DNA from 3 places in the Mixta mediterraneensis genome. Region 1 is predicted to be linked to each of the others. Evidence: predicted binding sites of a transcription regulator. Region 1 holds the regulator's gene; each other region holds the start of a gene.
The links. The regulator Fur, encoded in region 1, represses iron uptake genes when iron is present. The targets are predictions, from matches to a motif close to ATAATAATGAGAACNACTATCAA.

Region 1 (11,018 bases):
TGATTAAATTCATGCAGCGCACAAATACGACCAACAAAGTTTTCCCGCAATGTGGCATCGTGCAACCGACCATTTTCTTCAAGGGGTAGCCAGGGCATCTCCTTACGTAAAAAGCCGGTGAAAATACCGGTTCCCGTTTTGCGATTGTGATGGGTTTCTGGCTCATAAACGCGTACGCGTTCCATTCCACAACTGGGTGATTTCGCGCACAAGATATAACCGCAAAGATGATGCAGCGATTTCACCCGCTCCGCTGACCAGCTGCGCATCGCCTGCGTGACATTTTCACCGCCGTCTTTACTGAAACAAAGGTGTAATTCGTCATCCTGTTGCTTTACCAGACGCAACGCGGGTCGTGGCGCAGGCAGCCCAATGGCTATCTCTGGGCAAATGGACTCGAAGCGCACAAACGGCATCAGCTGTTCCGTTGCGAAGGTTAATCGCTGGTGGCTCCCATCAAAACGGACGTTATCCCCCAGCAGACAAGCACTGATTCCGACAGGAATTTTCTCACTCATACTTATACACCTTCTGGAGAGTTGTATAAGTTTAAAGATAGCGGAAAGTGGCCATACTTAAAGGCTCAGAACGCCAGATTTGACGATGCTTTGCCAGTGATGGCAGAAAAAACCGGGTAAACTGAGTCAGGCTTGCTCTCCGGATGGTTATCCTCACGCCAGGACTAACAGCGGATGCCCTGGATATGACTACCGCCGGGGCTACGGTTTTATGACATAAAAAAAGCGCCTGAAAGGCGCTTTTTTAGAACAGCGTTTATCAGGCGTTTTTCAGCACTTCGCTGACAATTTCTACTGCTTCTTTCTCGATTTGTGCCCGATGTTCTGCGCCAAGGAAACTTTCACAATAGATTTTATAAGCGTCTTCAGTGCCTGAAGGACGTGCTGCAAACCAGCCATTTTCTGTCATCACTTTCAGACCACCGATTGAAGCACCATTTCCTGGCGCTGCGGTTAAACGTGCAGCGATGGGATCACCCGCCAGCGTATCGGCGCTGACCATTTCCGGTGACAGTTTTGAGAGTGCAGCTTTCTGAGCTGATGTTGCAGGTGCCTGCAAACGGTTATAACTCGGCGCTCCAAAACGTTCGGCCAGCTCATCATAATGCTGCTGTGGATTCTTGCCGGTTACCGCGGTAATTTCGGCTGCCAGCAAGCACATGATGATGCCGTCTTTGTCAGTTGACCATGCGGTACCATCGAAACGCAGGAAAGAAGCCCCCGCACTCTCTTCGCCACCAAAGCCAAAGCTGCCGTCATAGAGACCATCGACAAACCATTTGAAACCAACCGGTACTTCAACCAGTTTGCGGCCGATGTCGTTAACCACACGGTCAATCATGGCGCTAGACACCAGGGTTTTACCGACAGCAACATCACTGCCCCATTGCGGACGGTTCTGGAATAAATAGTTGATCGCCACCGCCAGGTAATGGTTTGGGTTCATCAAGCCTGCTGGCGTGACAATGCCGTGACGGTCGTAGTCGGGATCGTTACCAAACGCCAAATCGAATTTGTCGCGGTAAGCCAGCAGTCCCGCCATTGCGCACTCAGAAGAGCAGTCCATACGCACCACGCCATCTTTATCAAGGTGCATAAAGCGGAAGGTTTGATCGATCGCATCGTTCACAATGGTCAGATCTAATCGGTAGTGCTCAGCAATGCGTTGCCAGTAAGCCATACCGGAACCGCCAAGCGGATCGACGCCAATTTTCAGGCCAGCTTTCTGAATGGCTGCAAAGTCGATAACCTGCGCCAAGCCTTCAACGTATGGCTGGATCAAATCTTTTTCGACAATATGTCCGCTTGCCAGCGCTTCATGTAATGGCAGCCGTTTAACGTCTTTCAGGCCGTCTTTAAGCAACTGGTTAGCACGATCTTCTACCACTTTAGTGACATTAGTATCCGCTGGCCCACCATTTGGCGGGTTGTATTTGATCCCCCCATCTTCAGGAGGATTGTGTGAAGGCGTAATCACGATACCATCAGCCAGCGCGCCGCCTGACTTATTGTGTTCGAGAATAGCGTTGGAGATCGCCGGCGTTGGCGTGTAGCCATTTTCCTGCTGCACAATGACGTCAACGCCGTTGGCGGCCAGCACTTCCAGCACAGACAAAATCGCTGGCTCAGAAAGCGCGTGGGTATCTTTACCTACGTAGCATGGACCCGTAACGCCATTCTTTTTACGCTCTTCAGCAATCGCCTGGGCAATTGCCAAAATGTGCAACTCATTGAAGCTTTGCCGTCCTGCGCTACCGCGATGGCCTGATGTGCCAAATTTCACTGCATGTTCCGGGTTCGCCACATCGGGCTTCAGGACATAATACTGTGATGTTAATTGTGCAACGTTAATCAAATCGCTCTGCTGGGCGGGCTGCCCGGCACGGGGGTGATTGGCCATTGGCGCTTCTCCCTGACGCTTCAGTTTAAATGGTGCCGCAAACTTTCTCTGTCAGTTCCTGTGGGAACTGCATCGACAGCATAATGTGTTCGACCATGCTGCTTTTGCGACCGGTATTAGTATTGGTGATCACCCAGTACGGCGTGCCAGGAACATGTTTTGGCTTCGTATGGGTGCCGTTCTGCAACAGCGTGTGCTCATCGCCTGCAAAGTATACGCGGGTGCGGCCTTGCAGTGAGGCGGTTGCCTCGGCAAACGCTTTCGTATCTAAACGATAGAGCGTTGACAAAATCAGCATAAAGCGGTTAACCGCGCGCTTCTGCTCCGCATATTCATCGGAAAGCATTAGTTCACGCATCGCACGCACGCGATCCTGCGGACGCAATTCGGCACGCACGGACTGTGCCTCTTTGCCTTCAGTATTCGCTGCGGTTTGCGCAGCTGCCGCAGTTTGACCGGCGGTGAACTTCAGCATGCGACGCAGAATATCCGATGCGCTTTCGCCAATATGTTGCGTGTGGCTGGCAATATAACGGTAGAGCTCTTCGTCAACTTCGATCGTTTTCATCTTATTCCGTACGGTTCTTACCCATGACAGAACCACCTGTTTCCTGAAAAGCCCTTAGCAAAATTTGGCGTTCCGAAATGTGAGCGGGTTCTAACATGAGGATTATAAAGTTAAATTCAGGCGGGCTGTTAGCGTTCAAACGGTTTATGGGCAAAAGTCAGAATATGTCCTAATGCCGCCGGAACCGGCGCGCCTAAAAAGGTGAATCCATGATAACCTAAGCTTAGGTCTCAAACTTAAGAACTTTGCCATGATTTTGAACGCCCGTCTGCAAACTGAACAATCAACTGCTGATTCCTTACCCGTCCTGCTTATTCACGGCCTTTTTGGTAGCCTCGACAATCTTGGCGTGCTGGCGCGGGGTTTAAAGGACGATCGCCCATTAATTCAGGTTGATGTCCGGAATCATGGCCTGTCACCGCGATCTGAAGAGATGAACTACGCTGTCATGGCGCAGGACATGTTCGACACGCTGGACGCCCATGACATTGATCGTGTGTCGGTTATCGGGCATTCGATGGGTGGCAAAATTGCCATGGCGCTGAGCGCGCTGGCTCCTGAACGTATTGAACAATTAGTCATGATTGACATCGCGCCGGTTGACTATCAAACCCGCCGCCATGATGACGTTTTTGCCGCTATCCGCGCGGTGAATAAAGCCGGCGTTACACGTCGTAGTGAAACCGCCAGGATAATGCGCAACGTGATTAATGAAGAGGGCGTGATTCAGTTCATTCTCAAATCATTTCATGACGGTAAATGGCGCTTCAACGTGCCGGTGCTGTGGGACAATTACGCGACCATTACTGGCTGGCAGGAGATCCCAGCGTGGCCGCATTCGGTTTTATTTATTCGCGGCGGTGATTCTGCCTATCTGGATAATCAATATCGCGACACATTATTAAAACAGTTTCCGGCAGCGCAGGCACATGTCATCAATGGCGCAGGACATTGGGTCCATGCCGAGAAGCCTGATGCTGTTTTGCGCAGCATCCGCCGTTTTTTTGCGCTTTAAAAGCAAATACCTGTCAGCAAAAGTTTAGGATTGGCGCACGCGGTTAGCGTGGAGTATGATGGCGCGCTAAAAATTTGCCGCCGATCATTTTTGTCGCGGTAAGCGCCAATAATTTATAATCTGCGCGGCCTGAGCTCGCGCCCATTCAGTTTCATTAAGCCATGGCAAAAGAACACACTGACCGCACCACGCTCGATCTGTTTGCTGAGGAGCGTCGACCCGGTCGCCCTAAAACCAGCCCGCTTTCGCGCGATGAACAACTGCGTATCAATAAACGCAATCAACTGAAACGTGACAAAGGGCGCGGGCTACGCCGTGTCGAACTGAAAATGAACCGTGAAGCCGTTGAGGCGCTGAATACCCTGGCGGAACAACGTAACCTCAGCCGCAGCGAACTGATCGAACAGATGTTGCTGGCACAACTCAAGCTGGACTGAAGCCAACAAAACGCACGCAGAAACAAATGTCGCGGCTTTACGAGTTCCGCGCTTTTGCCTCGTCTGCTATTATTCGCAGAAATGTGCTGCTTTAGCACACAACTCATCATCAGGATTTAAGAGGTTATTTTACCCATGGCAATCGTAGGCATCTTCTTTGGCAGCGATACCGGCAACACCGAAAACATTGCAAAAATGATCCAGAAACAGCTGGGTAAAGACGTTGCTGAAGTGCACGACATCGCAAAAAGCACCAAAGAAGATCTGGAAGCGTTTGACATCCTGCTGCTGGGCATCCCAACCTGGTATTATGGCGAAGCGCAGTGCGACTGGGATGACTTTTTCCCCACGCTGGAAGAGATCGATTTCAACGGTAAGCTGGTCGCCCTGTTTGGTTGTGGCGATCAGGAAGATTATGCAGAATATTTCTGTGATGCGATGGGCACCATTCGTGACATCATCGAACCGAACGGCGCTATCATTGTTGGGCACTGGCCAACCGAAGGCTATCACTTCGAAGCATCTAAGGGCCTGGCTGACGATAAAAACTTCCTCGGTCTGACTATCGACGAAGACCGTCAGCCAGAACTAACTAACGAACGCGTTGATAAATGGGTTAAGCAGATTTTTGACGAGCTTCAGCTCAAAGAAATTATCGAAGCGTAAAGCTTCTCTGACTCAATGTGGGCGCTGGCTCACATTGAGCCAAAGAAAATTCCTATAGAAATAATAGCCACATTTTTTTAACTTTCTTCGTTTAACCTGTAGAATACCCCTATCGGTCATCCGCTTATTTTTCTGGATAAGAAATGAGGCTGAACGAAATGTTAACAGAACCCTGCAGAAATTCCCCGGCTCGGTACATGCCTTACAGCTAACGGTGATTTCCCGCATTTCCCCTCGGTTTTCATTTCGCTGCTTCAGTTCTATAATGAGACGCAAATGAGAATGGGTGTAGATCGACATTCAAGGCCAAGCGCCACAAAAGTGATTAAAGTAACAGGACAAAATCCGCATGACTGACAACAATACCGCATTAAAGAAGGCTGGCCTGAAAGTCACGCTGCCCAGACTGAAAATTCTGGAAGTGCTTCAGGAACCTGAATGCCATCACGTCAGTGCGGAAGATCTATATAAACGCCTGATTGATATGGGCGAAGAGATTGGTTTAGCGACCGTTTACCGCGTTTTGAACCAGTTCGATGATGCGGGCATCGTGACGCGTCATAACTTTGAAGGCGGTAAATCTGTCTTTGAGCTGACGCAACAGCATCATCATGATCATCTGATCTGCCTGGACTGCGGCAAAGTCATCGAGTTCAGTGATGAGTCTATTGAGACCCGTCAACATGAAATCGCCACGCGCCACGGCATTAAATTAACGAACCACAGCCTGTATCTCTATGGTCACTGCTCGCTGGGTGACTGCCGTGAAGACGAAACGCTTCACGATAAATAAACGTGCCATGCAGCCCTATGAAAAAGCCGGTTTTAACCGGCTTTTTTTCTGTCTGAACGTCAGGCAACGAGCGTTTCCTGCAGGTAGCGCCAGCGCGGAATAGAAGTGCTGCAATCAAGGATTGCCAGTGAGATGCGGCTCTGATTTTTACCGTTCATCATTTGCAGTTCACGATACTGGATGGTGATTTCATTCATATGTTGCGAAATGATCACATGCTCGCTGGTAGCAATACGCATTCCCTCACGCTGCCCTTGCAGCTGATAAAATAGTTCTTCAACCTCATTTAAATTTAGCTGTTTTCCTTGTGGCGTTATCATGCAAAAATCAGGATGGAAATGGGAAAGTAAGAGCTGAAAGCTGTCATCAACTATTGCAGACCGGCTGAAAATACGTTCAATTAATTGATGTAAAACAACAACACTGTGTTTGGCTTCCTGGGCGATATCGGTCATTTATTTTCCTTTTAAAACCCGCATAGCAACGCTCTAAAGCGCATAGCCTACCTGAAAATCATCATTTCACATCCTGTAATAGATTAATTTTACTAAACTCGCATTTCTCACAATTTTGCCCAAAATGAGCAATTTCTGTATGTCAGCATAAACGGCTGCATTGACAAAAATTACAGCCATAAAAAAGGGCGATTATTCGCCCTTTTGTTTTTTTGTAATGTCAGCGATGAAAAACTTTAATCGCCAGTTTTTGCCCAGGTATCACGCAGCCCCACTGTGCGGTTAAACACCAGTTGAGAAGGTTTTGAGTAAGAGCTGTCAGCGCAGAAATAACCTTCACGCTCAAATTGATAGGGTGAAGTCGCTTCCACATTTTTCAAGCCTGGCTCGACAAAACCCTGTTTAATTTCCAGCGAATTTGGGTTGATGGTCGAAAGAAAATCCTCTGCAGCCGCCGGATTTGGCACACTAAACAGGCGATCATAAAGACGGAATTCTGCAGGCAGTGCGTGATCGACTGAAACCCAATGAATCACACCTTTAACTTTTCGACCGTCTGCAGGGTCTTTGCCCAGTGTATCTACATCACAGGTGCAATAGATGCAGGTAATCTTACCTTCTTCATCTTTTGCGACACGTTCCGCGCGAATGACGTAAGCATTACGCAGACGTACCTCTTTACCCAACACCAGACGCTTGTATTGCTTGTTCGCTTCCTCACGGAAGTCAGCACGATCAATCCAAATTTCACGGCTAAACGGCACTTCACGCGTGCCCATTTCCGCTTTATTTGGATGATTCGGCATACTGATGTTTTCGTTATGCCCTGCAGGCAGGTTTTCAATCACGACCTTCAGTGGATCCAGCACCGCCATTGCACGTGGCGCGTTCTCATTAAGATCGTCACGAATACAAGATTCAAGCGATGCCATCTCAACGATATTGTCTTGCTTAGTCACCCCGATGCGACGACAAAACTCACGAATGGATGCCGCGGTGTAACCACGACGACGCAGGCCCGAAACGGTCAGCATACGCGGATCGTCCCAGCTTTCTACGTGCTTTTCATTCACCAGCTGAGTCAGTTTACGCTTCGACATCACGGCATATTCCAGATTCAGACGCGAAAACTCGTATTGCCGTGGATGCACCGGAATCGTGATGTTATCCAGAACCCAGTCATAGAGGCGGCGATTGTCCTGGAACTCCAGCGTACACAGTGAATGGGTGATGCCTTCCAGCGCATCGGAAATACAGTGGGTAAAGTCATACATCGGATAGATGCACCACTTACTGCCGGTCTGATGGTGATCGGCAAATTTAATGCGATACAGCACCGGATCGCGCATCACGATAAAGCTTGACGCCATATCAATCCTGGCGCGCAGGCAGGCTTTACCTTCTTCAAATCCGCCGTTACGCATTTTCTCAAATAGCGCGAGGTTTTCTTCAATGCTGCGATCGCGATAAGGGCTGTCTTTGCCCGGCGCCGTCAACGTGCCGCGGTATTCGCGAATCTGTTCTGGCGTGAGTTCATCAACGTAAGCCAGACCTTTTTGGATGAGTTCAACCGCATAGTTATAAAGCTGATCGAAGTAGTCTGAGGAGTAACAAACCTTACCACTCCATTCAAAACCCAACCATTGCACGTCATGCTTAATAGATTCAACGAACTCCATATCTTCTTTGACCGGATTCGTGTCGTCAAAACGCAGATTGCATTGCCCTTGATAATCCTGGGCGATACCAAAGTTCAGGCAGATCGATTTAGCATGACCAATATGCAAATAACCATTTGGTTCTGGCGGAAAACGGGTGTGCACGCTGCTGTGCTTGCCGCTCGCTAAATCTTCGTCAATGATCTGACGAATAAAGTTAGTTGGGCGGGCTTCAGCCTCACTCATCACAAAATCCTCAATACGAATAGCGGGTGATTTGTACCACAAAGTAACGGAGTATGATCCACAAAGCGTCGAAGGGAAACAACCGTTTGTTAAGCGTTTAAATCAAAAAAGGCAGGAATCGCGTCCTGCCTTTGAGGTTATACCATGAAGTATTTAGCCTTTTACTTCATAGAGTCGGGTTTCGCCTGCAACAACGTGTCCGCTTGCCAGCAAATTCAGCCCGGCAAAGTCATCGCTATTACTCACTACAACCGGGCTTATCATTGAACGCGCATGCGCATTGAGGAACTCAAGGTCCATTTCCAGCACCGGCTGTCCGGCAACCACAGTGGCGCCCTCTTCTACCAGCCGCGTAAAACCTTTGCCTTCCAGCGCCACGGTATCCAGTCCCATATGCACAATAATTTCAACGCCGTTATCGGTTTCAAGGCAGAACGCATGATTGGTAGTGAAGATTTTCACAATCGTTCCGGCAATCGGCGCAACCACCATTTTACCGGTCGGCTGGATAGCCAGCCCTTCTCCAACGGCTTTACTGGCGAAAGCGTCATCCGGCACTGCATCCAGAGCAATAATTTCACCACTTACCGGGGCGACCAGCGCAGCAATGACCTGTTTCTCGCTGTTGAGTATGGCCTGTGGTTTGACCTCTGGCATTGCAGGGGCGCTAATGCTGCTCGCTGTGGCGGATACCGGACCTTTGGTTAGCACCCGTTTCATCGCAGACGCAATGCTTTCAGCTTGCGTTCCCACAATAATTTGCACGCTTTGTTTATTCAGTCGAATCACGCCAGAAGCGCCCAGCCGTTTAGCCACGCCTTCATTAATTTGCGCCGAATCTTTAACGTTCAGGCGTAAACGTGTAATACAGGCATCAATATTGGTCAGGTTGTCTGAACCGCCGATCGCACCAATATAGCGGCGCGCCAGAGATTCCGTAGCATTTTCACCCGCTTCTGTTTTATCTACGTTAACGTCATAACCATCCTTTTCATCACCGGTGACCGCCAGCTCACGGCCTGGTGTTAACAGATTGAATTTCTGGATAGTAAAACGGAATACCACATAGTAAAGGATGAAGAAGAGCAGGCCTTGTGGAATCAGCATGTACCAATGCGTTGCCAGTGGGTTACGCGTAGACAGAACCAGATCCACTAATCCGGCACTGAAACCAAAACCGGCAATCCAATGCATACTGGCAGCGATGAAAACTGAAATCCCGGTCAATACGGCATGAATGACATAAAGTACCGGCGCCACAAACATGAAAGAGAATTCCAGCGGCTCCGTAATGCCGGTAAAGAAAGAAGCAAAAGCCGCAGCCAGCATAATCCCACCGATTTTGGCGCGATTTTCGGGACGTGCGCAATGATAAATGGCCAGCGCAGCCCCTGGCAGACCAAACATCATAATAGGGAAGAAGCCAGCCTGATAGCGTCCGGTAATACCGACCGTTGCAGAGCCATCGGCCAGCGATTGCGCGCCACCAAGGAATTTCGGAATATCGTTAATGCCAGCCACGTCAAACCAGAACACCGAATTCAGGGCATGATGCAGGCCAACCGGAATCAATAAGCGGTTAAAGAAGGCGTAGACACCCGCGCCAACCGAACCCAGTTTCTGGATGTGTTCACCAAAATTAACCAGGCCGCCAAAAATAATGGGCCAGATATACATCAGAATGAACGCGACCAGGATCATCAGGAAAGAGACCAAAATCGGCACCAGCCGACGCCCGCTAAAAAAGGAGAGCGCTTTTGGCAGTTCTACGTGACTGAAGCGGTTATACACTTCTGCCGACAGGATACCGACAAGGATGCCGACAAACTGGTTATTGATTTTGCCAAACGCGGCGGGAACCTGCTCTACCGGCATTTTCTGTATCATAGCTACCGCAGCCGGTGAACAAAGCGTGGTTACCACCAGAAAACCGACAAAACCTGTCAATGCGGCTGCCCCGTCTTTGTCTTTTGACATGCCGTAAGCCACCCCAATGGCAAACAGCACAGACATATTTTCGATGATAGCAGCGCCAGATTTGATCAATAACGCCGCCAGCGCATTGCCTGCGCCCCAGCTGTCGGGATCAAGCCAGTAACCTACCCCCATTAAGATTGCTGCCGCTGGCAGGGTCGCTACCGGCACCATGAGCGCGCGGCCAACCTTTTGTAAATAACCTAACATTTGCCCTACCCCCTAGTGAGACACGCTTATTGCTTTGCTACCGCTTACTGTTTTTTTGTCAGCAGCAAAGATCGGTAATGCTATTTTTCTTTCCGCTGCGCAGTGTAATGACAATTTAATTCGCCCCACAAATTAAAACCGTCCCGTCTGTGATTTTTATCACCAAAAAACATCACTGCGTATGGCTTCGTATGGCTATCACGCCAAACTTATTTTATGCTACAAATTATCGAGACAAAGGATTACCATAGCGTTAACGCATAATCAGTTTAGGCTGATTATTAGCACAGCGGTATAGCGTTTATCCTTTCCAATTTTTAACTGAGGTGAAACATGAGACTGATTCCCCTGGCCACGCCAACCCAGGTTGGTAAGTGGGCTGCACGCCATATTGTTGACCGCATCAATACCTTCAAACCCAGCGCCGACCGCCCTTTTGTTCTCGGTTTGCCAACCGGCGGCACGCCGCTGGAAGCGTATAAACACCTTATTGAGATGCATAAAGCGGGCCAGGTTAGTTTCAAACACGTTGTCACTTTCAACATGGATGAATATGTTGGCTTACCGAAAGAACATCC
Region 2 (11,018 bases), on a different contig from region 1:
TCGACATAAACTACCATGCTTAGCCTGACTCTTAAGAAACAGTACATCAACGATTTGGTGGACTGGATAGAGGCGAATCTGACCGACGAGCTCAACATCGATCTGATTACCCTGAAATCCGGCTACTCCAAATGGCATATGCAGCGCATGTTCAAAGAGATGACCGGACAAACACTGGCGGCGTATACCCGCAAACGGCGTCTGACAATGTCAGCCATGGCGCTGCGTCTCACGCGCATGCCGCTGATCGATATTGCGGTGCGTTTTGGATTTGATAATCAGCAGAACTTCACCCGCGTTTTTAAAAGCCATTTCGCGGTAACGCCTGGCGTGTTTCGTCGTATTCCCGAGCTGCCGGTGAAATATTTTCACGGCCGCATCCCGGCGTGCTCACCGCTTGAACGCGCAGAGCTGATCGAACGCAAGGACGATCTGCAGATGTGTGGAGAAGTAGCGGAGTGGGAGTGTAAGTTTGGTGATTACGTTCACGACAGCGAGCATCGTGTCGCCGATCAGGCCCGGCAATTTGTTCGCTTTGCCGGGCAACATGTCGAACGCGGATGGCTGGGTTTTCACTACAGCCCCGGTAACTCTTCCGCCGAACAGCAGCATGTTAGCCTGTTCCAGGCGCTGGAAAGTCAATACGCGGAAAAGCTGAGTTCGCAGCAGTTAAACTGGACCGCAACGCGCGGCTTGTACGCCATGATTCACTGGAGCGGCACACCGGAACAGCTGACGCGTTTTATCGCGGATATTTATTATCTGCACCTGCCGGCGCTCGGCGTGGCCCGTCGTTCGGGGAAAGATCTGCTGCGTTTAGATTTCAAAGCCTCAACACCTGACTGGTTAGTCGGCGTTTTCTCCGTCCCGGTAACCAAAGACTGACCGCACTATTTGTGCGGTAAACCGTGACTAACCGCACGATTTTATAAAAAAATAGCCCTGTCCGGCGTAAAATTCTCTTCCGAAACCCTGACGTTGCGCATTCATCGGGCAATTTCCCGTCAGGGCTGGATATTTATCTGCACTTCAGGCCATTTCTGGCTAAAAATGACAAAGACGAAATGATGCGACTCTCAATGTTGTTCCTTATTACAGCGCTGTCTGCTATTCCGGCTCTTACTGCGGCACAGATGGCAGAGCCATTCAGTCCGCCAGCCGGGCTGCATCCACACTCTCAGGCAACGCAGCATGAAATTCTGGGCGATGGTCAGTTACCTCAGCACAGCCAGGACAATCCGGCTACGCCAGGTTTTCGTGGCAATAACTTCTGAATCAAAAAGTTAACGCGACGGCTCACCTTTTAAATTTTCTTTTCTCCTGTTGCTACTGGCTTAACGTTGCGCGATCGGAAACGCCAGGTCGGTTTTACCGTTGCTGGCGATCTCTCATTCCATAGCATGCCTCACTGCCTGCATCTCACTTAACCTTCGTACTCAATGCCTGTGCCTGGCAGTTTTACTGCAGCCTGCTGACGGTTAAAATATATCTTAATCCGCAACGATCGCATTTTTTGTCATTGTGGTTAAGATATATCATAGCTATCTTGAACGCCTTTAGATGAGAATGATTTTTATTTGTTAAATAGCGGGTGAAACCTCCTGGTATCACCAGTCGCAGCGGCATGCGGATGCGTGTGCCTCGCATGACAGGAGAATATTTTTGCGAAACAACAAAAGCCTAAGCCGTGCGCCGCAGCGTGTACGCAACGAATTGCGTTTTCGTCATATTACGGTGGCGAGCAAAACCAAAGTCGCCGACCATTTCTGGCGCATCGTTTTTAGCGGTAGCGATCTGGCCGGTTTCAATTCGCCGGGATTTGACGATCACATCAAAGTATTTTTTCCGGAAGCAGGCAGCGGGGCTTTAGCGCTGCCACAGATGACCGATGACGGGGTTGTATGGAAAGAGGGCGTACGTCCACCGGCGCGTGATTACACGCCGCTGCAATTTGATGGTGAGTCTTCACTCACGCTCGACTTCTATATCCACGAAAGCGGTGTCGCCAGCGACTGGGCGACCCAGGCAAAAATTGGCGATACCCTGATTATGGGCGGGCCGCGCGGCTCACTGGTTGTACCAACCGATTACGCTTTCCAGCTCTATGTTTGTGATGAAACGGGTTTACCGGCATTTAAACGCCGCAAAGAAGCTGTTCAGGTTGAAGAGTTACATCTGTTTGCCTACACCAGTGAAGAAACGGGACGCGATTATCTACCGGATCTGACGGGCGTGAACGCCAACTGGCTTGGCAATGGCACCATGCAAAGCGACAATCTGGGTTCGCTGATTGCCGCGCTCGACAAAATTTCGATTCCGCAGGATGAGTATTTTATCTGGCTGACCGGTGAAGGCGAGTTCGTAAAAACCCTGAGCGACTATTTCACTGTGCGTCGCGGTATCGACCCGGCTTATGTGCGGGCGGTCGCCTACTGGCATCAGAAGTAAGTTACCCGCGCCGCCTGTGTTGAATTTTGCCAGGCGGCAGACTACTATCAACCTCCACTTTTTCCATCCCCAGGCAGGCAATGAAACAGGATTCGGCATTTTCATGTCACAACGACCCTTCATCTCGTTCAGGTGCTTGTGGTGGACGTCGCAAACGTCGGGAAAAAATGCTGGATGCCAGTGATATTCGTTTGTTAATGCTGCACTTTCTTGCGCAGAATACTGCGCATGGCTATGAACTGATCAAATCGGTTGAAGAGCTGTCGAAAGGGGAGTATTCGCCCAGCCCTGGCATTATTTACCCCAATTTAACGCTGCTGGAAGAGATGGATGCCATTCGCGTGATCGATGCGCAGGCGTCACGTAAAGCCTATTCGCTGAACGATGCCGGGCGCGACCTGCTGGTAAAGAACCGCGAACATGTGGCTAACCTGATCGATCGATTATCGTCGCTGGCTATTTTGGTGAATAATCGCAGCATTCCAGATGTGGAACAGGCGATACATAACATGAAACTCGCGTTAAATGGTCGCCTGTCGCAGGAAGGGATCTCTGATCATACCTTGCAGGTGATTATCGCTGCACTTAATGAAGCCGCAGAGAAAATCGCCAAAAGCTGATTATTTTTCTGGAGTTTATTGCGTGTCGGATTTTTTCTTATCGACATGCCCCAGTGAACGTTCAGGGAAACAATAATCACGTACCCGCTGTTTCAACGCTGACGCATCGGGGAATCCTCCATCGCGTTTGCGTTCCCACAACAAAAAACCATCCACCTTAATTTCAAATATCCCGCCAGTGCCGGGCTTAAGCGTGACTGCGGCGAGATCCCCGGCAAAGGTATGTAACAGTTCCTGCGCCATCCATGCTGAGCGCAGCAGCCAGTTACATTGCGTGCAATAGTGAATTTCAATAGCGGGTTTAGGCGTCATGTCAGTTACCTCCTCAAATGGATGGGTTATTCGTAGATGACAAAGTTTAACAAAATGTGCTGCCTAAGATACATCTTAATGCAAATACTATTGATAATGATTACCAATTGCATTAGATTCCCGGCAAACAATTCAGACCTAAAATAAGTTCAATATTTTTATGGCGTTATTGTACAAAGCCATAGTTTCATACTGTCAGCAAGGAAGTGAGCGGATACTAACTATTAATCAGGTAATTCGCACTCATGTCATCACTCTTTCAGGGATCAACACAACAGCGTCTGTACAAAATAGCGCTGATCGCTTCTGCTATACATACCGCCTGTGGATATGCCGCCAGCACTGATAATACGGTATTGGCGCTCTCCAGCAGCAAAAGCGCTACCAGCGAACCGGTGATGACCGTCACCGCGCCGGCAACCGAAAAACAGGCGGGCAGTAAAACCACGATTAGCGCGGCAGAACTGCAACGGCGCGGTGCTAACGACTTTGGTTCAATTATGCGTTATGAGCCGCTAATCAGCGCTACCGGTGCCAGCGGGGGATCGTCGGCTGGCAAAAGTGGCTTTGACCGCGCCGGTTATACCGGATACAACATTCGTGGTCTGGAAAGCAACCGTGTTGGGTTGGATGTAGATGGCATTCCGCTGCCAGAAGCTACCGGACGAAGTTATGTTAGCCGTGCGGGTTTAAATACCTTTGGTATCGGACGTGATTATATTGATCCTTACCTGTTTGGGCGCGTTGATATTGAGAAGGGCGCAACGTCTGTTGAGCAGCCAAACACTTCCATTGGCGGTAATGTCTCTTTCCGCAATAAAACGCCTGATGACTATCTCAATCCGGGCAAAGAAACCTACTTTGGTTACCAGAGCGATTACGACTCCTCCAGTCGCAGCTGGCACAACGGCATTACCGCCGCAGCGGGCGATGAAGAACTGCGAGGTATTTTTGTTTACAGCCGTCGCGATGGCCAGGAAACCAGGAACAACAGCGGCGTGCTGGATGCTTATCCGGCTAACTGGCATTCCGATGCCTTTATGACTTCTGGCATCTGGCAACCTAATGATGAGCACAAGCTCAGCGCAACCTTCGATTACTACCACAAAACTAATCACACCCATTACGACAGTTGGGACAGCACCGGTAATACGCTTTACGGCACCGCACAGCAGCAGAGCGATACCCGTCGCTGGGGTATCAGTCTGGCCGATGAATACACGCCGTATAATGATTTTATCGACAGTTTGCAGACCCGCGTTTACTGGCAACAAACCCAGGCGCATGACAACACTTACATGCCATCAAGCGCTAGCGCATATAAAACGGTCTACTCTGATTACAACGTTGATACTTACGGCTTCGATACCCGAGCGGCAAAAAGCCTGGGACGCCATGAAGTTAGCGCTGGCCTGAATGCACGCCTGGAAGAGACTGAACGTCCGTTCCGTGAAACGCCGACCCAAAGCGTTTACAGCGCCACCATGAAGCCGGAAGCTGACAGCCGTAGCTATGTCGTGGCGGGTTATCTGCAAGATAAGATCAATTTCGACCTGGATAGCCACAATTTCGCGGTAATTCCTGGCGTGCGCGTGATGTATCAAAATACCAGGCCACGCAATCTCTCCAGCCTGACCACCGGTAGCAGCGTGATAACCGAATCTGAAATGGACACGTTGTACGGCTCCGGCAATGCCGATACGCAGGTCCTGCCGTCCCTGACCTTTCAGTACGACCTGACGCCAGCATTAATGACCTATTTGCAGTACAAGCGCGGCGCGCAGTTTGCTAACGCCAGCCAGCTATACGGTTCATGGAATTTGGGGTCCAGCTACGCAGGCACGCAGCAATATGCGTTGATCGGCAATGCGGATTTGGATACTGAGACCAGTAATAACGTTGAATGGGGCCTGAAGGGTCAGGTCACTGAAGGTGTCACCGTCAACACCTCGGTATTCTATAACGATTACAAAAATTTCATTGCCTACACGCGCTATACCCGTTCCGGCAGTCCGGCGAAATTCGCCAACGTGCCGAGCAACATCTACACCATTTATGAAGCTGAAAACCGCGACAGAGCTTACATTTACGGCGCTGAACTCAGCACGAAGGTAAACTTTGGCACCTGGTTCGAAGAGGTTAATGGATTGAGCGCCACGCTGGCGTTCGGTTATAGCGAAGGGAAATCGAAGTCGAGCTACCTCGGCGACAAGTACATTGATATTGACAGCGTTGCGCCAATGAAAGCCGTGGTTGGCTTAGCCTGGGATGATGTGGAGCGCGGATACGGCGCAGCCGTTATCGCCACCTTCGTCAAAGGCAAAAAAGCCGAGGCCACTAACCGGGAAAGCTATACCAATAGTGGCAGCGCGATTACCGATTCCAGCACTGATTATATGCGCGTACCGGGATATGGCATGGTGGATATGACCGCGTACTGGAAAGTGACGAAAAATGTCAAGCTGAGCGGCGGCATTTATAACCTCACCGATCGTAAATACCGGGATTACCTCAGCAGCCGTGAGCTGAGTGGCAGCTCACAACAGGATGTTAACGATCAGGCGCTGGCGGTAATGCCGGGCCGTACTTTCCAGCTGGGTGTAAACGTTGATTTCTGATAATAGCAAGCCCTGCGGCAGTGCAGGGCATCTTCATGGGAGCAAAGCGTAATGAATGCGATCTACCAACATTATTTGGCATTGAAGGGCGAACAACCGAAAAAGTATGCGCGCGATCTGGCGGCGCTGATGGGTATGAGCGAAGCACAGCTGTGCGAAGCGCGTATCGGGCAGGATGCGCAGGCCCTGAAAACCGATTTTCCAGCGCTACTGGCGGCGCTGGAAGCGGTCGGCGAAACCATGAGCATCACCCGCAACGCCTATGCGATACATGAACAGCATGGCGAATATAAAAACCTGCGTTTAGGCGGTCATGGTGGGCTGGTGCTGAATCCACGCGCGCTCGATTTGCGTCTGTTTCTATCGCAATGGCACAGCGCCTTTGCTCTGCATGAACAAACCACGCGCGGCGAGCGCCAGAGTATACAAATCTTTGATCGCCATGGTGATGCGGTGCTGAAAATCTATCTCACCGAAAACACCGATAAAGCGTCCTGGCAGGCACTGATTGCCGAATTTACTCAGGCTAATGCCGCGCCGATCAGCGTACAGCCTGTTACTGCGGCTGAGTTGAGCAACAATATCGACACAGCCGCGGTTGTCAGCGAATGGCGAGCAATGACCGATGTACATCAGTTTTTTGGCTTATTAAAGCGCCACAACATTTCTCGCCAGCAGGCTTTTCGCGTGGCGGATGCCGATCTGGCCTGGCAGGTCAGTAATGATGCGCTGACAAAAGTGCTGAACCTGGCACTGCAAGATGGCAACGAAATCATGATTTTTGTCGGCAACCGCGGCTGTACCCAAATTTTTACTGGCACGGTGCAGAAACTTATGCCGATGGAAAACTGGATCAACATCTTCAATCCGCAATTCACCCTGCATTTAATGGAAAATCACATCAGCGAAAGCTGGGTAACGCGTAAACCCAGCGGCGATGGCTTCGTTACCAGCCTGGAACTGTTTGCTGCCGATGGCACGCAAATCGCGCAGCTTTATGGTCAACGCAGCGAAGGAACGCCAGAGCAAGCACGCTGGCGCGAGCAGCTAATGACGCTCAACACGGCAGGAGCAGCGGCATGAAATCGCTGTTATTGATGATGCTGATGACGCTGCCAGCCTTTGCGACTGAACGTGTGGTATCGATTGGTGGCGATGTTACGCAAATCATTTATGCGCTGGATGCCCAGCAAAATCTGGTGGCGCGCGACAGCACCAGCCAACATCCGGCGCAAGCCAACGCCTTGCCGGATATTGGCTATATGCGTCAGCTTAACGCTGAAGGCATTCTGGCGCTCAAGCCGACGCTGGTGATAAGCAGCGAGCTGGCGAAACCTTCGCTGGTGTTGCAGCAGATCGAGCAGGCGGGGGTAAAAGTAGTGGAGGTGACGGGCGAAAATAGTCTGCAGGCTATCCCGAAAAAGATCGCTACCATCGGCAAGGCGCTGAACCGTGAAGCGCAGGCGAAAACGTTAGACGCGCAGATTGAAAAGCAGCTGGCGCAACTGCCACAGCAAAAATTGCCGGTTAACGTGCTGTTTATTATGGCGAATAGCGGCATGAAGTCACTGGCGGCGGGCAGGCAAACAGCCGCTGACGGCGCAATTCGCAGCGCTGGACTGGTGAATGCCATGGCATCCATACCGCATTATCAGGCGCTGTCCCAGGAAGGAGTGGTTGCTGCGGCGCCTGATTTAGTGGTGATCGGTGATGACGGCCTGAAGGCGCTCGGCAGTAAAGACAAGCTGTGGCAGTTGCCAGGGCTGGCATTGACACCCGCGGGTCAGCATCACAATCTGCTGGTGATCGATACTATGGCGCTGCTGGGTTTTGGCCTGGATACGCCGCAGGCTATCGTTAAACTTCGACAGGCGGCGGAATCCCTCCAGCATGATTAATCTTCGTTGGCTGCTGGTCATGCTGATCGGCATGTTCGTGGCGATGGGGCTGGCGGCGAATCTCGGCGCCATGTCACTGTCGCTGCGTGCCCTGTGGCAGATGCCGCTAAGCGATATGAGTTGGCAAATCTGGCTGAATATCCGCCTGCCTCGCGTGCTGCTGGCAGTGCTGCTGGGTATGGCGCTGGCGGTATCGGGCGCGGTGATGCAGGGGCTGTTTCGTAATCCGTTGGCCGACCCTGGGCTGCTTGGCATTAGTAGCGGTGCAGGTTTAGCGGTAGCCATTGCCATCGTGATGCCGCTGGCGCTGCCAGCGGTACTGGCGCTGTGGTTGCCGATGATCGCGGCTTTTACTGGCAGCCTGATAGTGACGCTGTTGATCTTCAGCTTTAGCCGCCTGGCACGCGGTAACTTGCCGCGACTACTGCTGGTTGGTATTGCGATAAATGCCTTATGTGGCGCGGCGGTTGGTGTGCTGTCGTGGCTGAGTAACGATCAGCAGCTGCGCCAGCTGTCACTGTGGGGCATGGGCAGTTTAAGTCAGGCGCAATGGCCATCGTTACTGGCTTGTGCATTGCTGATCGTGCCGACGTTGCTGCTGTTGCAGACCCGCGTGCGTCATCTCAATCTGCTGCAGCTGGGTGAGGAGGATGCGCATTATATGGGGATTGACGTTAAACGCACGCAACGTCAGCTGCTGGTGCTCAGCGCCTTGCTGGTGGGTGCCGCCGTATCGGTGAGCGGCATTATTGGTTTCGTTGGCTTAGTGGTGCCCCATGTGATGCGTTTCTGCCTTGGCAGCGATCATCGCTGGTTGCTGCCGGGTTCGGCGCTGGCGGGAGCCATTTTATTGCTGCTGGCGGACACGCTGGCGCGAACGGTAGTGATTCCGGCAGAAATGCCGGTGGGATTGCTGACCAGCCTGATTGGCGGTCCGTGGTTTCTCTGGCTGATCCTGCGTCAGCAGCGAGGAATGGAATAATGGAACAGTTACAGGCGCACGGACTGCATTTTGCACGTGGCACGCGAACGCTGATTGATCACCTTGATCTGTCACTCGAAGCGGGCGAGATGGTGGCGTTGATTGGGCCTAACGGCGCGGGAAAATCCACCTTGCTACGCATGTTGACCGGTTTTCTGACGCCGGATCGCGGTGAGTGCCGGCTTGGTGATCGTCCTCTCCATAACTGGCCGCGTGAGCAGCTGGCACGGCGGCGTGCGGTAATGCGCCAGCAAAATACCATAACTTTTCCACAGTCTGCACAATCTGTCGTGGCGATGGGCCGCGCGCCCTGGCCGTCCATGCAATCGGCTGCGATTGTTGATGAGGTAATGACGTTAACCGGTTGTGCCGCGCTGGCTCAGCGCGACTATCGGCAACTTTCTGGCGGAGAGCAGCAGCGGGTACAGTTGGCGCGCGTACTCGCCCAGCTATGGCAGGATGGCGCACCGCATGGCTGGCTGTTTCTGGATGAACCAACCTCGGCGTTAGATCTGTTCTGGCAACAGCAAACGCTACGATTACTGCACAAGCTAACGCGCAAAGGAGATTTCAGCGTCTGTACCGTGCTGCACGATCTTAATCTGGCCTCGCTGTGGGCTGATCGCATTCTGTTGTTGCATCAGGGTAAACTGGTTGCCAAGGGTACGCCGCAGCAGGTCATGACCGAAGCGACGCTCACGCGCTGGTATCAGGCCGAGCTACAGGTAACGCCGCATATTGAAAGTGGGCGTCCCTCTATCCAGCTACGGGTATAATTTTTAAAACATCGCTTCAGCGTATGCCTTAACCGATTATTTTCAACTATACTTCATTCTCTGGGTGTACAAACAGGGAGAAAAAGATGGCGAATACGCTACATCAAGCGGCAGAAGCGCTGGGCAAACGTCTGTTATCTTTGGGACTCCGACTCTCTACCGCTGAATCCTGTACTGCTGGTTTAATCAGCATGACGCTGGCGGCGGTTGAAAGTAGCGGTGATTTCTATACCAGCGGTTTTGTAACCTACAGTGACAGGGCAAAAATACATCTGTTGGGCGTGAATGCTGAGACGATTGAACAGCATACCGCCGTCAGCGAACAAACGGTTCGCGAGATGGCGCAGGGTGCCTGTCAGCGCTCTGCGGAGCCGGTTAGTCTGGCAATTAGCGGCTATGCAGGCCCGGATGGCGGTGCAGATGGCACGCCAGCCGGGACGATTTGGGTTGGCTGGACGCTGGCGAATGGTGAAACCCATGCCAAATGCCGCCAGTTCAATGGCGAACCAAAACAGGTCATGGAGCAAGGCGCACTGTTTGCGTTAACAGAATTAACCAGACTTCTTCAAACAGCATGATGATAAAAATGCGCTGTATTTTAAGGCGCATTCTATTCCAGATAAATAAAAATCATGGCTCAATAAATATTAATGATTATCTTTATTTTTTAATTTATTTAGATATGAAGATGCCATGTTTGTCATACTATTTCAGCGCGACAGCGATCACAAAAGACCATGATATTTCTGTCATCCAACCTGTTTTTACTTTAATTATTTAAAGCGTTTCCCATAAATAATTGACGTTACCTGAAAAGGGTGGCGCGTTTTTTCTTTTTTTAGCTAACGGCAGGTGAAAAATGAAAACAGGATGGTACGGTGAGCTTAACGGGGATGAAAAAAAAACCTGGTGGGCTTGTCTGGGAGGATATACCCTCGATTCGATGGATAGCACCATCTATTCATTAGTGATGCCAATATTATTAAGCCTGGCGATTCTCACTAAATCAGAAGCGGGTATCCTGGGGTCGGCATCCTTAATTGGCAGCGCTTTAGGTGGCTGGAGTGCAGGTATGCTGGCCGATCGCCTGGGCCGCATTCGCGTGATGCAGCTAACGGTGCTGTGGGTAGCATGTTTTACCGCGCTCACTGCGGTATGCGGCGAATTCTGGCAGTTCCTGATTGTTCGTTTTCTACAAGGGCTGGGCTACGGCGGAGAAGTGGTCGTCGGTGGCGTATTAATCAGTGAAGTGATCCGCGCCAGTTATCGGGGCCGCGTTGGCGCATCAATTCAAAGTGGTTATGCGCTGGGTTACGCAATTTCATTAGCCGTTCTGCCGGTACTGCTTAATTTTTTTCCCGCAG
Region 3 (11,018 bases), on a different contig from region 1:
CCTTCCCTTATCAGCCTAAACGATGTGCTTCTGGCCATCGTTAAGGCCACGTATTGCATGAAATAGAGGGCATAACATGAACAATAAGATACCCGGAACGCGCTGGATGCGTGTAATAGCCCCGATTTTGATCACCTGTATTATCTCGTTTATGGATCGCGTCAATATCAGTTTTGCCTTACCTGGCGGGATGGAGCAGGATCTCGCTATTACCAGCCAGATGGCGGGTATTGCTAGTGGCATCTTCTTTATTGGGTATCTTTTTTTACAGGTGCCAGGTGGACGCATTGCGGTTAATGGTAGCGGTAAACGCTTCATTGCCTGGTCATTAATCGCGTGGATGGTGGTGTCGATCGCCACTGGCTTTGTTACTAATCACTATCAGCTGCTGGCGCTACGTTTTGTGCTGGGGATTTCCGAAGGCGGAATGCTGCCAGTGGTGTTAACGATGGTCAGCAACTGGTTCCCGGAAAAAGAACTCGGTCGTGCCAACGCGTTTGTTATGATGTTTGCACCGCTTGGTGGGATGTTAACCGCACCGATCTCCGGCATGATCATTAATATGGCTGACTGGCGCTGGCTATTTATCATTGAAGGTTTACTGTCCGCAGCGGTGTTACTGGTATGGTGGTTAGTGATCAGCGATCGACCTGAAGATGCCCGTTGGCTGCCCCAGCGTGAGCGGGAGTATCTGGTTCGAGAGCTAAGCCGTGAACGCCATGCTCGTCTGTCTAAACAGCCAGTTAGCAAAGCGCCTCTCAAAGATGTGTTTCGTAATAAAGGCTTAATGAAATTAGTCGCACTGAATTTCTTCTATCAGACCGGTGATTACGGCTACACCTTGTGGTTACCCAGCATTTTAAAAAACCTGACCGGTGCAAATATGGCAAATGTGGGGTTACTGGCGATATTACCGTTTATCGCCACGATGATCGGCATTTACCTTATCTCGCTATTTAGCGATCGCACTGGTAAGCGTCGTCTGTGGGTGATGATTTCATTATTTTGTTTTGCTGCCGCACTATTGGCATCGGTAATATTGCGCGATCATATGGTGGCAGCTTATATCGCGTTAGTGATATGTGGATTTTTCCTTAAGGCGGCAACCAGCCCATTTTGGTCAATTCCTGGCCGTATTGCATCACCGGAAGTAGCCGGTAGCGCACGTGGCGTGATCAACGGGTTAGGCAATCTGGGTGGATTTTGTGGCCCTTACCTGGTGGGGATAATGATCTATCTTTACGGACAAAACGTGGCGGTCTGCGCTTTAGCCGCTTCGTTAGTCATTGCCGGACTGATCAGTATCTCTCTGCCGGCTTCTTGTGACTTGCATGAATCATCTCAGCGTGAAAAGCAGGGTCGGCATCAACCGCATCAGGTCTGATTGAGATAGCAGAAATTGCCGGTATTACGCATTTTTATTCGTACTAAGCGAGGATCTTTTAGGTTTGAGGTAAAAGGCCCCGGCTTTCGCCTGGGCCTCTGACCGCCATGTACACGCTGCGTATCTGACGCTGCCGAACGTCGGTCATTTAAAAACGGCAATGATACTGTTGGTCACGAAGCAGGGGGATAGGGCTGCTGGCAGGATGAAGATTCCCGCGTGTTTCGGCGATGTATTGCCGGATTAGATCGCCGAGTAATCGCCTGTACCGTCTGGCCATGGCGTTAACAAATCGAAACCGTTTTCTGTTACTGCCACGGTATGTTCCCACTGTGCGGAAAGTGAGCGATCTTTTGCCACTACCGTCCAGCCATCTGAAAGCAAACTGGTTCCGGCTTTACCGGCATTGATCATCGGTTCGATGGTGAAAATCATACCCGCTTTAAGCGGCATCCCTTCTCCAGGCGAGCCATAATGCAGAATTTGTGGATCGTCGTGATAGATTTCGCCAACACCGTGACCACAATATTCCCGGACTACGGAAAAACCTGCATTTTCAGCCACGCGCTGAATAGCTGCGCCTATATCGCCTAACGTGGCGCCAGGACGCACGGTTTTAATGCCTGCGATCATGGATTGATAAGTGATTTCAACCAGACGTTTTGCGCGTACAGAAGGTTGCCCAACAAAATACATCCGGCTGGTATCGCCATACCAACCGTCCTTAATGACTGCGACGTCGATGTTAACAATATCGCCCTCCTTCAGTTTTTTCGCTGCCGGTATGCCATGGCAAACGACGTGATTAACTGAAATACAGCTTGTCCGGGTATAACCGTGATAACCAATATTGGCAGGTGTAACGTTTAGTTCATTAACGATGAAATCGTGACAGATGTCGTCAAGCTCTTCCGTTGTGACGCCGGGCCGAACGTGCGGAGCGATCATTGCCAACACCTGAGCCGCGGCATGTCCGGCGGCTCGAGCCAGTTCGATTTCCTGCATGGTATGAATTCTTACCGAACTCATTATTCATTTCCTTGTGAAATAGAATTGTCGTGAACAATCAGGTTACGAATATCTGACCCGCCGTTCAGCTCAACACGAATAAGCTTTTGTGCCAGCTCATGCTGGTTAAGCTGCGGATATAATTCAGCCAACATGCCCAGCTTTAACCAATGTTCAGCCTGAGAATTAATGGAGCGGCTCATTGCCTGACTGGCGATGCGCAGATTTTCATGCATCAGATCGGAAATTTTTACGATACCCATATCAATCCTATATAAAACGCATATGTTTTATATATTGTCACAGGGGCAGAAAAAGTTCAAAAGCAACAGGCGACAAGCCACTTAAATAACCGTCCTAACCATTAAGGCAAACATAGTAGGGTGGGGAAGTCTGAGACGTTATCTGGAAAAACCGGGTATAACTACGTGGTTAATTTATTTCGGTAATAAAAGAACGATGGATTCAGTCATGTACTGAATTTCGTAGGCAAAAAATCGTTCGGAAAAAGTTTAATTTTCAGTAGCATAAAGTCAGGCGAACAAAAAATTCATGGATTACCCGGCACGTTGAAATCAGTACCAAAGCGGATGTCGTTAATCTCTGAATAATTTAATGGAAGTAATCTATCAATCGCGTGATGACACGCAAACGGTTTAACCGATCAATAGACTGTTTTAAATAAAAAAGCGCCTTTTTACCGGCGCTTTTTTAGTCATGTCTGTCAGAACGTCATAGTCAGACCGGCATAATATGCCCGACCCGGTTCGTTATAGGTTGAAGCGCCTTCAGCTTCACGATAAACACGTTTGTCTAACAGATTACTGATACCGGCGTTAGCCCGCAGATTTTTGGTGATGTCGTAATTGAAGTTCAGGCCAAGAACAGAATAGGCACCCACTTCTTTTGTCGATAATGAATTCGCTTCAGTACGGGATTCGGCGTGTTCACGTGGCTTCTGACGACCATACATTGTCCAGTTCAGGTTACTGGAAAAGTTCTGCGTAACCTGCCAGTCCAGCATAGTATTGATGGTATATTCAGGAATGATGGAAAGCGGATTGCCGGTATCTTTATCTTTCGACTGAAGCATGTAGGTTGCGTTGGTGCGCCATTCCAGCACGTCACGGATAACCGGAATGGTCATATTTCCTTCGAAACCTTCAACTACCGCTTTGCCGCCGTTGCTCCATTGCAGAATATTATTACCATTCGAGGCGTAACCTAGCACTTCGGTGCCCGCAACAATTTTATTTTTATAATCATTGCGGAACCAGGTAATACCGGCGACGTAGCCATCATTAGCAAATTCAATGCCTAATTCCTTATTAACACTGACTTCCGGGTCGAGATCTTTATTACCCAACAGATAGCAACTACCGGAGACAATGCCGACTGGACATCCGTTGCCACGCGTTGAAAGTAGATAACCTTCAGTAGACTGATAAAGGTTAGGGGCCTTGAACGCACGAGCGATACCGGCTTTCACGGTGAAATAATCGCCTAAACCTTGCGAGATATTCAGGCTTGGGCTCCAGTTAGCACCAAAGCTGTCGTGATAATCGAAACGCAATCCGGGAATAATTTCCGTGTTGTCGGTGGCGGCAATATTGTCTTCAAAATAAAGTGAGCTGATGGTGGCAGAGTGGGTGCTGCTACGCGAAGAACCATCACCGCTAACATCGCCGATAACCACGCCGGAGGCATTCGTTGCCTGCATGGATGCCGGATCGTCTAGTTCATCACGATTCCACTCAGCACCAAGCGTAACGGTTTGATCACGCAGGAATTCTAATGGGAAACTTACCTCACCGCCTGCACGATAACTTTCAAAACGGCTGGTGGAGTAAGTATTGCTGTTGATGCGACCCTCTCCGCTACCTGTTGTACCTTCCAGCAAGCGCGTGTTGTTTGTTTTTTCATAATTGAAGGTCAGTTTCGACTGGCCCCAGTCCCAGATTCCGTTATGCGCCAGGCCATAACTCTGGCGATAAAGACGGTTGGTTTCATCGCCTTCAAGTGATTCAATCAGCGCATTTCCTGCGCCATTACTGTATTGCGTATCACCGGCGTAAATGTTGCCCTGACGGCTATAGCCATAAGTAAAATCAATGACTTGTAATGGATTGATTTTCCAGGAAATCACACTATTTATATCTTTATTACGTACGCCTTCCCGACCCGCAGCCGCTGACCCATTTTCTGCCGTGTTGATGTTGAAAGCATCAGCATCGGTTTTATTAATGTTGCCATATAAACGCATAGTTAACGCTTCGCCCGCTAACGGACCACTCAGATTAAAGTTAGCGCGTTTAGTCGCACCTTCCTTGTCATCCTCTGGCTGGTTCGTATAAAGCGATAACGATCCATGCCAGTCATTCGTCGGACGTTTAGTAATAATATTCACTACGCCGCCTGCCGCACCAGAACCGTAGCGTGCCGCAGCAGGACCGCGAATAACTTCGATACGTTCAACCATCTCCGGCGGAACCCAGTTGCTGTCGCCGCGCGAATCGCGCTCACCACGCCAGCTATAACGCACCGAATTACGTGAAGTCGCAGGTACGCCATCAATCAGAATTAGAGTGTTTTCCGGACCCATGCCACGAATATCGATCTGGCGATTATTACCGCGGCTACCGTTGGCCGTATTGCCGGTGAGATTGACGCCAGGCATTTTACGAATGATGTCTGAGAGGTCATTAACAGGAGGACTTTTCTCAATATCCTGCGCCGTAATCGTTGAAACACCCGGCTGCTGTTTTAGTTCCTGTTCAGCGGTGACTAACATGGTTTCATCATCAGCCAGCTTTTCAGTTTCTTCTTCATTAGCACCGTAAGCAGAAGTACTTAACAGTCCAGCCAGCAAAAGCGCGACGGGACGCTTTTGGACACGTATAGTTACATTCACTTGAGAAAACTCCCTGTTTAATTAACGTTTGTAAGCAAATGCATATGATAATGATAATGCTTATCATTGTATATACGATTGGGAAACTTTTACCTACGTCAACCGTGAGTCGGTGAATGAGTAAAAACCCTGCATAATGTGATGATTTTTTTGGATAAACTATGTAAGTGAATAGAGTAAAATGGGTGTGAACAGGTCATTGTGACGGCAGACCTGCTCATGCTGGAGCCTACAGTTTGATGTTGGTGAAATGTGTTTCCTGAATCGTTAAATTTTCTGTAACTGGCTACTTAAAAAAGGGATGTTCAATACAGTGTTAACTTCACTGCGCGTGATGCGCCTAACGGCATATTTAAACAAGTATCGCGTTAAATGATTTGCAGACTACACGGTTTAGGGGCGGAATTTTTTTCGGCACGCGATTTATGACGCACCGCACGTTCCAGCTTATTAGCGTTAAATATAGTCAGCAATGTCGCCAGGAAAATTATGGGTTATGCACTGGAAGGTAGCGATCGCGTATATAATTATTAGTGCAGATGCGTGAAGCACCGGAACGTTATTAAACATATTTGCAAGGATTCTCAGGCGTGAAAGCTGTATCTCACGGCAGCATCGTTTTGAAGATAGAAAAATTTTTGCTTAATGAAGCATCAATGATGCGTCTGACGGAATAATGCTAAAGAATTCAGCGATGTTTCTTTTCCCTGCATAAAACCCTTTTATATTAACCTGTTATATTCTGTTTTTAGAGCGTTTGGTAACGCATGGTTTTCTACACGCATATTATTAATTTAGCATGTAAAAATTTTCTAACAGCAGAAAGCGCTGAACATAATACCGTTGCGCTCATACCGGAAAAACGGCTGAGTGTCAGCGGGTGATCACGGATAGAATGCGGGCTACGTAGCGTATTATTTATGATATGCGCAACAGGATAAAACAGCGCGGCGCCCTGGATAAGCGCCGCGATAAAATTTAAATCATAAAATCGTCCAGTGAACCGCCCGCTTCCAGTGCTTTCTTGATGGGAGAAGGCGTGCGGCCCTGGCCGGTCCAGAATTTAGTTTCACCATTTTCGTCAGTATATTGATATTTAGCGGGACGTGGTGCTCTTTTGGTTTTAGTTTTCCCTTCAACCGAAACCAACCGGGATAAATCGGCAATATCGATGCCATCGTTTAACAGCATTTCTTTATATTTTGCGAGCTTATCGGCTTTTTCTCGTTCAGACGCAAGCGCCGCTTCTTCTTCTTCGCGACGTTCAGCGATCACCACCGAAAGCTTCTCAAGCATTTCATTTAGCGTATCAATATCAACGTCACGGGCCTGAACACGTAATGTACGTAGGTTATTCAACGCTTTTAACGCATCACTCATTGATTAATCCTTAAATTTAAAACGAATATACATAAAGCACGTCAGTTTACGGAAAATAGGTTGAGAAGGAAATATGTAGAAGGGGTGAAATGTGTTATTTGCTACGCCAGGCACAAATGTGATTTTTAAGCATTAGCATAAAAAGGCAAGATTTTAAAAATATGGCTCGCTGTAGTGCCGTTTAAATTATCGCCATATGGACAAAATATATTTTACCGCTTAAGACAGAACGGCAAAACTCCATACGAATGGTATACAGAAAATAACGCCACGCGGCCAGTAAACATGCAGTGCAACCTGTAGTTCTGCGTATGGGTGCTGCCGTAGTATCCATAAAATATGGACAGATTGTGCCACTAGCCCAGTGAGACAAGTAGAATGGTGCAATATTCATCTATTACCGCTAACCGAATCCTCACTGGTATCATGCCTGCTTTAAATAATGTGCGGACGGCTCAAAAATAATCAGCACGGTCTCAAATTTTAAAAAGTTAATAACGGTTTGTAATGAATGTTTATTTTTCCGGGAAAATTTTTTCTGGCTTATTTGAAATAGCGTTAACCCGAAGGGGTTATCTCTATAAATGCCTGCCTTGTTGAACGCCAGCAACGCTTCCACACATACAAATGCAAAGCTGGTGTGTGCTGTTTCTCACCGGTTTGCGCAGCGTTGTATATTCGTATTTAAGTAAAACCAGCAAAATCTTGTCGCTATCTTAATACCATTAAAACAATTTTCACGCTCCTGGTTTCAAAAAACACCTTAATTTGAAAAAAATCCTTCTTTATCAATCAGTTTTTGTCCATTAAGGTTTCGAGAAATTTTTCATGGGTTGTTAACAAATTCTTGCAATGATAATGACAATGCGTATATTTCTCATTTGCTTTACAAATAACATCACGCCAGCGCACTGAGGCACTCAGGGAAGGCATCTCTGAATAAATCAAGAAGCAGGGGGGCATATCAGGTTCTTCCGGCAGAAAGCGTGGCCGTGAACAGTGGCAGAAAATCAAAAATATAAATGAGGAACTACCGATGTCTTTCGATGTTAAGTGCGTCAGGGAAACTGCTGTGCACACGGCTGCGCTTGTGCAACATAACCCCCTGCGCCTCTCGCTACTGGCGGTTGTCATCGCGGCTTCTTTCTCTAACCCTGCGCGTGCGGCAGAAACCACGACATCAGCTGCGACAGATAATCAGACTATGCTGGTCAGTGCGTCAGAGGACAGCGGCGTTGCGGATACCACAAAGACTGATTACAGCGTGCCGGTAACCCGTGCGGGAACTAAATTGACTTCCACCTTGCGTGATATTCCGCAGTCGGTGAGCATCATCAGCCAGCAGCGCATGGAAGATCAGCAACTGCAATCGCTGGGGCAGGTGTTAAGCAATACCACAGGCATTCAGCAGAACGTTGCGGATATGGACAGACGCACTTATTACTCTCGCGGCTTCCTGATTGATAATTATATGGTTGACGGCATTCCGACCGTGTTTGCTTCGCGTTGGAATCTGGGAGACGCACAAAGCGATACGGCTTTATATGAGCGTATTGAAGTGGTTCGCGGGGCAACCGGCCTGATGACCGGTCCGGGGAATCCGTCTGCCGCTATTAACATGGTGAGGAAACACGCTGACAGTCGCGATTTTACCGGCAATATTTCCGCCAGTTATGGCAGCTGGGATAAACAACGTTATGTTGCCGACCTTTCGGCCCCGCTGAGCGCATCAGGCAATGTGCGTGGCCGATTGGTTGCTGGCTTCCAGGACAATAACAGCTTTATTGAGCGTTATGGTGCGAAAAAACAGTTTGTTTATGGTGTGGTTGATGCCGATCTGACCGACTCGACTACGTTGTCCGTTGGTTACGAATTTCAGAAGATTAATGCCGACAGCCCAATGTGGAACGGTGCGCCGCGTTGGTATACCGATGGCAGTCAGATCCATTCCCGGCGTGGTTTCAACACCGCACCTGACTGGACATACAACGATAAAGAAAGCAAAAAAATCTTTGTTAACCTGAAACAAAACTTTGATAACGGCTGGAACATCACGCTGAATGGTACCCATAACGAAATGACTATGGACAGCAAGATGATGTACGTCAGCGGTTATTTCGACAAGAACACTGGCATTGGCATAAATGAATATCCTGCTTCCTCCAATTATGATGCGGTAGGGGGCACCGGTTATAACACTGCAAAACGTAAAGTTGATGGCTTAGATGCCTTTTCCAGCGGTCCTTATGAGCTTTTTGGTCGTCAGCATGAATTAATGACCGGGATTAGTTATAACCGCCAGGAAAATAATTATTACAGTGCGTTCGAGAATATTTCTCCAGACATGCTGGGGAACTATAACAATTACACCGGTCAATTCCGTGAAACTGACTGGTCTCCACGTACGAAGAGCACTGACAGTAATATTACCCGTCAAAAATCGGCTTATCTCGCGACGCGCATTTCTCTGGCGGACCCACTGCATTTGATCCTGGGGGCCCGCTATACCAACTGGAATCGCACCACGATGACCGATGAGATGGAAAAGAACAACATCACACCTTACGGTGGGTTGATCTATGACATCAACCAAAACTGGTCGGCCTACGCCAGTTATACCTCGGTATTCCAGCCGCAGGATTATCGCGACAGCAATGGCAACTACCTTTCACCTGTGATCGGAAAAAACTATGAAGCAGGGATTAAATCTGATTGGTTTAACAGCCGTCTGACAACGTCTGTTTCTGTATTCCGCGCCGAACTGGATAACGTAGCGCAAAGTACAGGCCGTGTGATTGCAGGAACCACTGAAACGGCCTATATAGGGCAGAGCGGTACTGTCAGCCGTGGTATTGAGTTTGAAATCAATGGTGCGCTGACCGATAACTGGCAGATGACGTTCGGTGGGACGCGTTATATTGCTGAACAACGTGATGGAGAAACGGTCAACCCGCAACTTCCACGCACATCATTCAATCTGTTCACGAGCTATCGCCTGCCAATGGTGCAGGATCTGACCCTGGGCGGCGGCGTCAATTGGCAGACGCATGTCTGGCAGGATGTGGGCGCTCCAGCAGGTAACGGCACCTGGCGTGCGACTCAAGGCAGTTATGCTTTGGTTAATCTGTTCGCTCGCTACCAGGTTACGAAAAACCTGTCTTTGCAGGGCAATCTGAATAACCTGTTCGACAAAGAGTACGATACCAACGTTGGCACTAGCATCGTTTACGGCGAGCCGCGTAACTTTACGGTGACTGCAAGCTACAACTTCTAATTGCCGCTTAGCGAACGCCATGAAAACACGCCTCTTCGGAGGCGTTTTTATGAAGGTGCGTAAGACATTCTGCCACGCCAGATGCGATGTCCTCAGATAATCTGGCCCTGCATTTAAGGATTGCGGCTAACTCATTCAAATTATTGATCGATATTCCTGCTACGCTAACAGTAAGCAAAAAAAACGCATCAGGCTTTTACCGGGTACGGTTTATTAGTCAAAAGCAGTATGGTCGCTTCCGTTGTGCTCCCTCTTCGCCTGGCGATTTGCGCTACACTCTCCAGCGTTAACGATTTATTCTGCTTTACAATATTCTAAAAAAACAATCTGGCAGCTTACTTAACCTGGAAGAAGCATGAAAATCAGATTTCTTTCTGCCAACGAGCAAAAGCTGGCGGAGGTCCGCAAAATCCTTGAGCCTGTTGGGGTTGACGTTTTGCCTATCGCCCGCCGTATTGAAGAAATTCAAACCGAAAATGAGCTGGAACTGGTTCGCGACAAATTAACCAAAGCCTTTTCTATTATTGGCCGCCCGTTGTTTGTCGAGCACACCGGTTTATATCTGGACGGCTTAAATGGCTTACCGGCGGGACTAACGCGTATTTTCTGGAACCGCTTAGACGCCGAACGCTTTACTGCGCTGGTACAGGGTCTGGATAGTCAACAGGTTACGGCGAAAACCGTGCTGGGCTACTGCGATGGTCGCAAAATGTATCAGTTTTCTGGCGAACTTCGAGGCACTATCGCGCCGAAGCCCGCCGGTACACGCGGCTTCCAGTGGGACTGCGTTTTCATTCCTGAAGGTTGCGATCAAACTTTTGCAGAGATGGGCGAAAAGAAAAATGAGATCTCCATGCGGCGTATTGCGCTGGACCGCTTTGCCAACTTCTTGAAAACCGCTCGGGGAATGGCATGAAACCAGAACTGAAACGCGCCTATGACTCAGGAAAGCTGATACTTTTTGCCGGAGCCGGCATTTCTCGTAATCTTGGCTTGCCGGAGTGGCATGAGCTGATCGCCCATCTCGCCAACGAGTTAGGTTACGATCCTACAATTTTCAA

Region 2: the regulator Fur is predicted to act here: its motif matches at 3,465-3,487, upstream of QRY16_RS14665 (TonB-dependent receptor domain-containing protein).
Region 3: the regulator Fur is predicted to act here: its motif matches at 5,348-5,370, upstream of QRY16_RS12180 (TonB-dependent siderophore receptor).

Annotation. Positions count from the first base shown of each region.
Region 1 is NZ_JASUAZ010000008.1:39,548-50,565, reverse strand. Features, by position in the region: gene QRY16_RS07580 (YbgA family protein) at 1-518, opposite strand, end outside; gene pgm (phosphoglucomutase (alpha-D-glucose-1,6-bisphosphate-dependent)) at 778-2,418, opposite strand; gene seqA (replication initiation negative regulator SeqA) at 2,444-2,986, opposite strand; gene ybfF (esterase) at 3,237-4,001, shown strand; gene ybfE (LexA regulated protein) at 4,163-4,438, shown strand; gene fldA (flavodoxin FldA) at 4,574-5,104, shown strand; gene fur (ferric iron uptake transcriptional regulator) at 5,454-5,897, shown strand; gene QRY16_RS07545 (hypothetical protein) at 5,957-6,352, opposite strand; gene glnS (glutamine--tRNA ligase) at 6,589-8,256, opposite strand; gene nagE (N-acetylglucosamine-specific PTS transporter subunit IIBC) at 8,410-10,440, opposite strand; gene nagB (glucosamine-6-phosphate deaminase) at 10,774-11,018, shown strand, end outside.
Region 2 is NZ_JASUAZ010000025.1:40,274-51,291, forward strand. Features, by position in the region: gene QRY16_RS14640 (helix-turn-helix domain-containing protein) at 16-885, shown strand; gene QRY16_RS14645 (hypothetical protein) at 1,065-1,274, shown strand; gene QRY16_RS14650 (siderophore-interacting protein) at 1,663-2,448, shown strand; gene QRY16_RS14655 (PadR family transcriptional regulator) at 2,529-3,068, shown strand; gene QRY16_RS14660 (Rdx family protein) at 3,084-3,380, opposite strand; gene QRY16_RS14665 (TonB-dependent receptor domain-containing protein) at 3,626-5,998, shown strand; gene QRY16_RS14670 (hemin-degrading factor) at 6,050-7,081, shown strand; gene QRY16_RS14675 (heme/hemin ABC transporter substrate-binding protein) at 7,078-7,896, shown strand; gene QRY16_RS14680 (FecCD family ABC transporter permease) at 7,889-8,878, shown strand; gene QRY16_RS14685 (heme ABC transporter ATP-binding protein) at 8,878-9,654, shown strand; gene QRY16_RS14690 (CinA family protein) at 9,741-10,232, shown strand; gene QRY16_RS14695 (MFS transporter) at 10,514-11,018, shown strand, end outside.
Region 3 is NZ_JASUAZ010000017.1:50,779-61,796, reverse strand. Features, by position in the region: gene QRY16_RS12195 (MFS transporter) at 77-1,384, shown strand; gene map (type I methionyl aminopeptidase) at 1,628-2,413, opposite strand; gene QRY16_RS12185 (ParD-like family protein) at 2,413-2,655, opposite strand; gene QRY16_RS12180 (TonB-dependent siderophore receptor) at 3,117-5,291, opposite strand; gene QRY16_RS12175 (H-NS family histone-like protein) at 6,282-6,683, opposite strand; gene fhuE (ferric-rhodotorulic acid/ferric-coprogen receptor FhuE) at 7,720-9,957, shown strand; gene QRY16_RS12165 (non-canonical purine NTP pyrophosphatase) at 10,313-10,873, shown strand; gene QRY16_RS12160 (SIR2 family protein) at 10,870-11,018, shown strand, end outside.